One region of the Bacillus sp. 1NLA3E genome, then DNA from elsewhere that is predicted to be linked to it. Evidence: predicted binding sites of a transcription regulator. Region 1 holds the regulator's gene; each other region holds the start of a gene.
The links. Region 1 encodes CtsR, which represses protease genes until heat stress. Its sites were predicted from a motif close to ATGGTCAATAAAGGTCAAACA; they were not measured.

Region 1 (3,282 bases):
AGCACTCCTAGGGATCTAAATACCCTGTCTTCTAATTCTATGTTTAAAGTTTTTGCTAATGCTTGGCGAGCAGATCTTTCCTGGGAAATCAACTGATGAACCACACTTTTTAAATCTTCAACAATATCAACTTCTGACTTACCAAGTGTAATTTGATTTGATATTTGAAAGATATTACCTAATGCTTCGCTACCTTCACCATAAATTCCTCTAACCACCAATCCTAATTGATTAATAGCGGGGATAATTCTATTTATCTGCTGTGTTAAAATTAAGCCTGGCAAATGCATCATCACAGAAGCTCTTAATCCTGTTCCAACATTTGTTGGGCAACTAGTTAAATAGCCGTATTGTTCATCAAATGCATAAGTCACATTTTCTTCGACCCAGTCATCTATCTCCCCTGCCATCGAAAGTGCTTCAGATAATTGAAACCCCGGAAATATGCACTGAATCCTAATATGATCTTCCTCATTAATCATAATGCTTACTTCTTCATTTTCAGAAAATAAGCAAGCGCCGTGTGTGGCATCTTCCGCTAAATGTGGACTAATTAAATGCTTTTCTACTAGAACACGTTTTTGCAACGGTTGAAGCTCATCCATTTTTAATAATTCGTAATCACCTAGCTCTTTTAAATGATTTTGCTTTATCATGTCTTCCACAGAGGAGATTACTTTCTTTGCTTCATCATTGTTAAATAAGGTTGGAAAAGTGTATTCTTTAAAATTTCGGGCCAGACGAATTCGGGAACTCATTACAATATCCGAATCTGGACCCTCAGCACTCATCCATGAGCTTACAGCCTGATTAATAAATCTTTCTAATGGCAAGCTATTCACCTCCCTCATGACTTTCACACATTTTGCTTTCTAATGACCTTATTTTGTCTCTCACTTCAGCTGCCTTTTCAAACTCCTCATTGGAGATTAAATCCTTTAAGGTCTGTTTTAAATCATCGATGTTTTTTCGAAGTTGGATCCCTCCACCAATTCTTTTGGGGATCTTACCCCGATGGTCAGTATTTCCACTATGAACCCTCTTTAATAAAGGTATTAGGTGATCTTTAAATGTTTCATAGCAGTTTGCACAACCAAATCGTCCTACTTTTACAAATTGTTGAAAAGTCATCGAACAATTTTTACACTGTAATATTTCTTGTGTTTTAAAAGCATCCTGTGGAGATGGTGTATACTTTGGTTCTATATTTAATAATCCTGCAAGTAAATTATTGATAGAAAATCCATGTGCTCCATTCAATAAAAACATTTCGCTTTTTTCTTGAGCACAAACCTCGCATAGATGGAATTCATTCTTTTCACCATTAATGATTTTTGTAAAGTGGAGTGTTGCTGGCCTTTGATTACATTCTTGGCAAATCATTTTTTCATCTCTCCAGATCACATTATTTATATTTAAGAGTGGTTAACATTGCGACTAACATTCTTGCCCGTAATTCATCTCGATATGGGAGATCAATATAAAGAACAGAACGATCGATTACACTCAACATGATTTTAGCTTCACGGTTTGTGATGATCTCTTCTTCAACTAGGCGATAGATAACATCTTCTGCGCTACTTTGTGAAACGTGGCTATTTATTAGAGAAATTAAATGATCAATTAAATGAACCAAATCATGTGTTTGTACTTTAATAATCCGAATATATCCGCCACCGCCTCGTTTACTTTCGACTAAGTAGCCTCTCTCAACTGTAAATCGTGTATTTATGACATAGTTTATTTGGGAGGGTACACATTGAAATTTGTCAGCGATTTCGTTTCTTTTAATCTCAACAATTTCTTTTTCACTCAGCTCCAACACCGTCTTTAAATAATCTTCAATTATGTCTGAGATATTCCTCATCAAACCTCCCCCTATCTGACTTTGACTATATTTGACTTTGATTATACATGATTGATATATCTTTTTGCAATTAATTGAACCATTAATCCATTGTCTCCATTTTGACTTTTCTCAAACAAACTTTAGGGGTTATGGGTGAGGATTTTTTAAAAAGATTTCCTCTCTATGATGGAACTCGTTAACGGTTTTCTTTTATCATACCTTCGGATATTTTTATATACAAAAAAAAGAACAACTCAATGAGTTGTTCTTCATTTGCCCGGCAACGTCCTACTCTCACAGGGGGAGAACCCCCAACTACCATCGGCGCTGAGAAGCTTAACTTCCGTGTTCGGTATGGGAACGGGTGTGACCTTCTCGCTATCGCCACCAGACTATTTAATTGGGAATTTTCATTCCCTCAAAACTAGATAATGCAGAAGAAGTTGTAAAACTAATAACACCGTTTTTGGTTAAGTCCTCGATCGATTAGTATCAGTCAGCTCCACACGTCACCGCGCTTCCACCTCTGACCTATCAACCTGATCATCTTTCAGGGATCTTACTAGCTTGCGCTATGGGAAATCTCATCTTGAGGGGGGCTTCATGCTTAGATGCTTTCAGCACTTATCCCTTCCGCACATAGCTACCCAGCTATGCCTTTGGCAAGACAACTGGTACACCAGCGGTGCGTCCATCCCGGTCCTCTCGTACTAAGGACAGCTCCTCTCAAATTTCCTGCGCCCACGACGGATAGGGACCGAACTGTCTCACGACGTTCTGAACCCAGCTCGCGTACCGCTTTAATGGGCGAACAGCCCAACCCTTGGGACCGACTACAGCCCCAGGATGCGATGAGCCGACATCGAGGTGCCAAACCTCCCCGTCGATGTGGACTCTTGGGGGAGATAAGCCTGTTATCCCCGGGGTAGCTTTTATCCGTTGAGCGATGGCCCTTCCATGCGGAACCACCGGATCACTAAGCCCGACTTTCGTCCCTGCTCGACTTGTAGGTCTCGCAGTCAAGCTCCCTTGTGCCTTTACACTCTACGAATGATTTCCAACCATTCTGAGGGAACCTTTGGGCGCCTCCGTTACTCTTTAGGAGGCGACCGCCCCAGTCAAACTGCCCACCTGACACTGTCTCCTACCCCGATCAGGGGTATGGGTTAGAATTTCAATACAGCCAGGGTAGTATCCCACCAATGCCTCCACCGAAGCTAGCGCTCCGGCTTCTACGGCTCCTACCTATCCTGTACAAGCTGTACCAAAATTCAATATCAGGCTACAGTAAAGCTCCACGGGGTCTTTCCGTCCTGTCGCGGGTAACCTGCATCTTCACAGGTACTATAATTTCACCGAGTCTCTCGTTGAGACAGTGCCCAGATCGTTACGCCTTTCGTGCGGGTCGGAACTTACCCGACAAGGAATTTCGC
Region 2 (3,282 bases), 950 kb from region 1:
AGCCAACTCTTTCTTTAAAATTTCTAAGCGATTTTGACTTTGAGGATCATTTTCCTTTTGGAGTGCAGCCTCCTCAATTTCAAGTTGCATCACCCTACGTACCACTTCGTCAAGTTCAGTCGGCATCGAATCAATTTCCGTACGGATCATAGCACACGCTTCATCAATTAGGTCTATTGCTTTATCCGGAAGAAACCGATCGGTAATATAGCGGTCTGATAAGGTCGCAGCGGCTACAATGGCTCGGTCGTGAATATTCACGCCATGGTGAATTTCAAATCGTTCCTTTAACCCTCTAAGGATTGAAATGGTATTTTCAACATCTGGCTCTTGAACGATGACTTGTTGGAAACGACGCTCAAGGGCTGGGTCTTTTTCAATATATTTTCGGTGCTCATCTAAGGTTGTTGCTCCAATACAGTGAAGCTCACCTCGTGCAAGCATCGGTTTCAGCATATTACCTGCATCCATGGCTCCTTCTGTTTTACCTGCTCCAACGATGGTGTGAAGTTCATCAATAAATAATAGGATTCTTCCTTCACTTTTTTCCACTTCATTTAAAACAGCTTTCAAGCGCTCTTCAAACTCACCTCGGAATTTGGCACCAGCAATGAGCGCACTCATATCTAGAGCAAATATGGTTTTATCCTTTAGCCCTTCTGGAACATCCTTGCGAACAATCCGTTGCGCAAGCCCTTCTACAATGGCCGTTTTCCCTACCCCAGGTTCACCAATCAACACTGGATTGTTTTTCGTTTTCCGGGAAAGAATTCTGATCACATGACGAATTTCATTGTCACGCCCAATGACTGGATCCATTTTCCCTGTTTTTACTTCTTCTACTAAGTCTCTACCGTATTTTTTTAATGCTTCATAGGTTGATTCAGGATTTTGTGAGGTCACCCTTTGATTCCCCCTTATCTCTTTTATTGCTACTAATAGCTTTTCCTTTGTTACTCCAAGCCCCGCTAAAATTTTTCCTACTTCACCGCGAACAGTCATGGCACCAAGTAAAACATGTTCAATCGATAAAAAGTCATCCTGGAATTGTTTCATTTCCTTTTCAGCTTCAGTTAGGATTTTTTGCAAGTTTGCGGTAATATACAGATTCCCTTGAGCAACACCGGTACCTGTTACCTTTGGCTTTTTTTCTAGTGCTTTTGCTAATTGGCTCTTAAATGCTTCCACTGGACATTGTATTTTTTCCAGTACTGACGATACTAAATTATTCTCCTGCTCGGTGATGGCCAAAAATAAATGAAGATCATCTACTTCTTGATGTTCATTTTGACGGGCAAGTGATTGGCCTGACAATATTGCTTCTTGTAATCGTTCTGTCATTTTGTTAATATCCATATCAGTTTCCTCCTCGACTTTGACCTTTCCTGACCTTTGACTTTATTATATTCCTTTTTTTCATATAAGAAAAGCCATCCGCTGCCGGATGGCTTAAAATTTTTTCAACATAGATAGATGTTTAGCGCTAGGGCGCCTGCGCTTTTCTTATGGTCGGCGCTGGTAGGACCAGATGCGATCGTCATTCGAGTTTTCTGGGAACTTATCCCCTGCTTTTAATCTGACTCTTTTTGGATTGTTTACAGTACTTCCTGAATCACCAATTTCAATATAAATCCCATTATTCGGTGCTTTTTGCCCCGACTTAAATTGTCTATTTTGCCCCATCTTCCTAACCTCCTTGAAAATGTTTCACTCACTATTATCTCCTAAGTTAAATTGAACATTACTTGTTGTTTTTATCCAAAAAAAAAGCTATCCGCCAAATTTGAGTTTCTATCCGCGAAATTTGGGCTCTAATCCGCGAAAAAGTTTTGCCAATCCGCGAAATTTGGACTCCAATCCGCGAAAAAGGCTTGCCAATCCGCCAAACCTCAATTTCCAAACTGCCGTCAAAATAAAAAACGAGGCCACCTCCACAACAATGGAGGTAGCCTCGTTTTATCTAATTAGTCTTTTAGGATTTCTAATAACAAAGCTTTTTGAGCATGTAGTCTATTGCCTGCTTGCTCAAATACTACAGAGTTAGGTCCGTCAATCACGCTTGCGGTCACTTCTTCTTCTCTATGAGCCGGTAAGCAGTGCAAGAAAATATAATCTGATTTTGCATTTTGAACTAACGCATCATTTACTTGGAAGCCAGTAAATGCTTTTAGTCTTATTTCATTTTCTTTCTCCTGTCCCATGCTAGTCCATACATCGGAATACACTACATCTGCATCAGTGATAGCTGCTACAGGGTCGGTGGTAATAACAACCTTCGCGCCACTTTCAGCTGCAAATTGGTTTACCGCTGCAGTTACCTCAGCATTTGGTTCGTAACCTTTCGGAGAAGCAACCGAAATATCCATTCCCATTTTTGCACAGGCAATCATTAATGAATGAGCCATATTATTACCATCGCCGATATAGGCTAACTTCAGTCCTGCAAGCGTCCCTTTTTGTTCATAAATTGTTTGCAAATCAGCCAAGGCCTGACAAGGATGATATAGGTCAGTTAGACCATTTATTACCGGAATGGAAGCATGTTCAGCTAATTCCTCAATGATAGAATGGGAAAAAGTACGAATCATTATGGCATCCAAATAGTGCGATAACACTTTAGCTGTATCAGAAATTGGCTCTCCTCTTCCGATCTGCAAGTCCTTACTATTCATTACAATTGCTTGACCGCCTAATTGAAGCATTCCCGCCTCAAAGGAAACTCTCGTTCTTGTCGATGACTTTTCAAAAATCATTCCCAAAATTTTTCCTGCCAACGGCTTACCATGATCAGACCCAGCAAGCTTTTCGCTTTTTAACTGAATTGCTTTATCCAATAATAATTTAATGGTCTCTGACGAGAAATCCATTAAAGTTAAAAAATCATTCCCTTTTAGCTTATTATTTATTACATCCGTTTGAATCATCCTACGGTCACGTCCTTATTAATAGTTTGATGCCAATGGCCAATCGGTTGAACATTCCAGTCCTCAACAGCTACGGCAGTAAGAAAAGCTTTCATTGTTTCTTTTTCAGTGAAGGTTGGAATTCTGTTTCTTGTTGCTTTTTGTCTTGCTAAAATATCAATAGCCTGCTTTTGGGTATCGTAGAAAGCGACTGTATTTTTATCAGTCAACATTTCTTCTAACATATCGGTTTGGACCACCTCAATATTTACCTTTTCTGCAAGGGCTTTTAATTCAGTGATATCATCCAGGTTGCTACATATTAACTTTCCACCTTGAATTTTCTTTCCAACATTAACATGAAGCCATTTAGCTAATC
Region 3 (3,282 bases), 750 kb from region 1:
TGCTGGTCAGGAAAAAAATGCGATTGAAGAAGAATAATGTATACATTGTTCGCCTATCTGATCAAGCAAAGTCAATTTTAGAGGACTTAAAAATATTGGGGGAAGGTTTTACCTTTGTCCGCGTTATTTCAAGTGAATTAATCAAAAAGAAATGTTGTAAGCGTTCTTATTTACGAGGTGCATTTCTTGCTGGAGGCTCCGTTAATAATCCGGAAACCTCTTCCTACCATCTTGAAATTTTCTCATTATACAATGAGCATAATGATTCTTTGTGTGAATTGATGAACACCTTTTCGCTTAATAGCAAAACACTAGAGCGTAAAAAAGGTTTTATTAACTATTTAAAAGAGGCAGAAAAAATAACGGAGTTTTTAAATATTGTTGGTGCACATAATGCTTTATTACGATTTGAGGATATTCGTATTGTTCGAGATATGAGGAATTCTGTAAATCGACTGGTAAATTGTGAAACAGCAAATTTAAATAAAACGATTGGTGCAGCGTTGAGGCAGGTCGAAAATATTCGCTATATTGACAGGACAGTCGGTTTGCAAATTTTGCCCGGAAAATTAAGGGAGATTGCTGAATTGCGTGTCAATTATCAAGATGTAACCCTCAAAGAACTAGGGGAAATGGTTTCAGGTGGAAACATAAGTAAATCAGGAATCAATCATCGTTTAAGAAAAATAGATGAAATTGCCGATAAATTACGTGCCGGTGAACCAAACACAAAATAGAGATATCCAAAGGGGAGAAATTGGGATGTTAGAAAAACAGGTAAAGGTTAGGCTAAAAACAGGTTTACAAGCACGCCCTGCAGCGCTTTTTGTTCAAGAAGCTAATCGATTTTCAGCCGATATTTTTTTAGAAAAAGACGGAAAAAAGGTTAATGCAAAAAGTATTATGGGATTAATGAGCTTAGCAATTAGTTCCGGATCTGAGGTGGCATTAATCGCCAACGGCAGTGATGAAACGGAAGCAATTGAAGCACTTATTTCATATATTTCTCATGATGCATAAAAAACTCGCGCTCAAAAGTTGAGCGCGAGTTTTCACTTTTAATAAAGTAAGAAATTATAAAACTTTGAATTAGATAACTGTCTAGCTCCAACGCCAAGCGACTAGTGGACTTCACCCACCTCCCTACGATAAGTCAACATCGAATCGCTATCGCTCTCCGTGTTTCCTTTATCTCAGTCGGTTGCTCCAGTCCATACGTCGCTAACCTGGCGTTTCCGCTTTTCTTAATTATTTATCCTTTTTTTCGCTAATTTTGCTGCGAGAAATGATGTGGTCGACAAGACCGTACTCTTTTGCTCTTTCAGCAGTCATAAAGTTATCACGCTCAGTATCTCGTCCAATCACTTCAAGTGGTTGACCAGTACGCTCTGCTAAGATACCATTTAGTTTATCACGAAGGAATAGAATGCGCTTTGCAGCGATTTCAATTTCCGTTGCTTGCCCTTGTGCTCCGCCAAGTGGTTGGTGAATCATGACTTCACTGTTTGGTAAGCAGTAACGCTTTCCAATAGTACCAGCTGCAAGTAGGAATGCTCCCATTGAAGCTGCCATACCGATACAAATTGTTTGTACATCAGGTTTGATGAATTGCATTGTGTCGTAAATAGCCATTCCAGCTGTAATGCTTCCACCAGGACTATTGATGTAAATGGATATATCTTTTTCAGGATTTTCTGCTTCTAAAAACAACAATTGCGCAACAATCGAGTTGGAAACATTGTCATCAATTGCGCTTCCAAGCATGATAATGCGATCTTTTAATAGACGAGAGTAAATATCATATGCCCGCTCGCCACGGTTAGTCTGTTCAATTACTGTAGGAATCAAATTCATTTTCTGTTCCTCCTTTAATCTGAAAATTACTAGGTAGACCTCTTTCATCGATAAATGTAACTTTATCTTATGTAATGTAATCATACACTGATGGTCAATTAAGGTCAAACAAATCGCTTTGCTAATGATGATGATTCTTTCGACAACTTTTTATGTAAAAAAATAGGCCTGTTTTTCAGCATAACCCATTCACATTTTTTTAAACAAAAAACAGTGCTTGCAAACAAGTTAAACATACCATATAATATGTAATCGTACTGCTTATTTTATATGCCCTCGTGGTGCAACGGATAGCACGCAAGCCTCCGAAGCTTGAAATGCAGGTTCGATTCCTGCCGAGGGCATCACTAACCTCTTACCTACTTAGGGTAAGAGGTTTTTTTATTATGAAAAAGAAAACTCTAGGCTAGGCCTAAAGTCAGATTGTCGAAAAAGGTTATTTTCTCGGCAATATTTATTTTGTCAGATCATTAAATGCCAATTTGTCTATGCTAGCGGATCTGTTGATTTCCGCTCCAGGTGCTTCGCTTTCCGCGGGGCGGGCGGTGAGTCTCCTCGTCGCTAACGCTCCTGCGGGGTCTCACCTGTCCGCTGCTCCCGCAGGAGTCTTCGCACCTTCCGCTCCAATCAACAGTGAGCAAATCAACCGAAAGAATTGCAACCCACCCTATCCAACCTGACTAAATGCGTTGCAATCTTTTTTATGTTTTGGCAGGCTGCAGTAAGGAGAGCCTGTTCACTTACATTCTTCAATCCCCGTAACCAGCAGTAGCGAATCCCTTGCAGTCACCAAAGCTGTCCGAATCCGCCACTCATTTGGGAGACGCTTCGGATTTTGGGCATCATAACGGGTCTTTGATTACTATTTTTCCACGGCTCTTTGATTTCGGTCATCATATTACTCTTTGATTCCCTTTTTTATGCACTCTTGAATTTTTGGGCATCATAGCAGTTCTTTGAGCCCTTTACCTATGAGTGTCCTTGAATTCACCAAAGCTGTTCGAAACCACCGCTTAGTGGGAACATATAAATTCAGAGAGCAACAAAATTTAGGAAAAGAGCCTTTCTAAATTTATAAAGCATTTACTTACTTGAATTTCCTTAGTCTCTTTCACTTTCTCCTTTTCTTTTAATGGACTTTTTTCGTGATTGATTCTATCCTCTTCTATTGCCTTGTTTAAGTCATTATAATATTACTGAGTCCTTGAATTTCAAACCTAAAAACCAGCGGTAGGCGACGTTTGTTCTTATTTTCCTTTCTAATTGAGGTTCAAAATGAATGCCATATAGTTAACCAATAAACATCATTTTAAAAAGAATATGGGGATCAGTAGGGCGTCTGTTATTATTGCTATATTAATTCATTAGTAGACACAAATTTCATATTCTTTTTGGCTAGACTCTTTTGGCTTAAACATTGATTTCACC

Region 2: the regulator CtsR is predicted to act here: its motif matches at 1,373-1,393, upstream of clpB (ATP-dependent chaperone ClpB).
Region 3: the regulator CtsR is predicted to act here: its motif matches at 1,945-1,965, upstream of clpP (ATP-dependent Clp endopeptidase proteolytic subunit ClpP).

Annotation. Positions count from the first base shown of each region.
Region 1 is NC_021171.1:98,881-102,162, reverse strand. Features, by position in the region: gene B1NLA3E_RS00525 (protein arginine kinase) at 1-851, opposite strand, end outside; gene B1NLA3E_RS00520 (UvrB/UvrC motif-containing protein) at 835-1,383, opposite strand; gene B1NLA3E_RS00515 (CtsR family transcriptional regulator) at 1,406-1,867, opposite strand; rRNA gene rrf (5S ribosomal RNA) at 2,125-2,241, opposite strand; rRNA gene B1NLA3E_RS00505 (23S ribosomal RNA) at 2,316-3,282, opposite strand, start outside.
Region 2 is NC_021171.1:1,048,875-1,052,156, reverse strand. Features, by position in the region: gene clpB (ATP-dependent chaperone ClpB) at 1-1,356, opposite strand, end outside; gene B1NLA3E_RS05145 (YjzC family protein) at 1,504-1,683, opposite strand; gene argF (ornithine carbamoyltransferase) at 1,965-2,924, opposite strand; gene B1NLA3E_RS05135 (carbamoyl phosphate synthase large subunit) at 2,921-3,282, opposite strand, start outside.
Region 3 is NC_021171.1:4,161,814-4,165,095, reverse strand. Features, by position in the region: gene whiA (DNA-binding protein WhiA) at 1-737, shown strand, start outside; gene B1NLA3E_RS20060 (HPr family phosphocarrier protein) at 763-1,020, shown strand; gene clpP (ATP-dependent Clp endopeptidase proteolytic subunit ClpP) at 1,249-1,902, opposite strand; tRNA gene B1NLA3E_RS20050 (tRNA-Arg) at 2,127-2,198, shown strand; partial or broken gene B1NLA3E_RS25750 (transposase) at 3,049-3,210, opposite strand.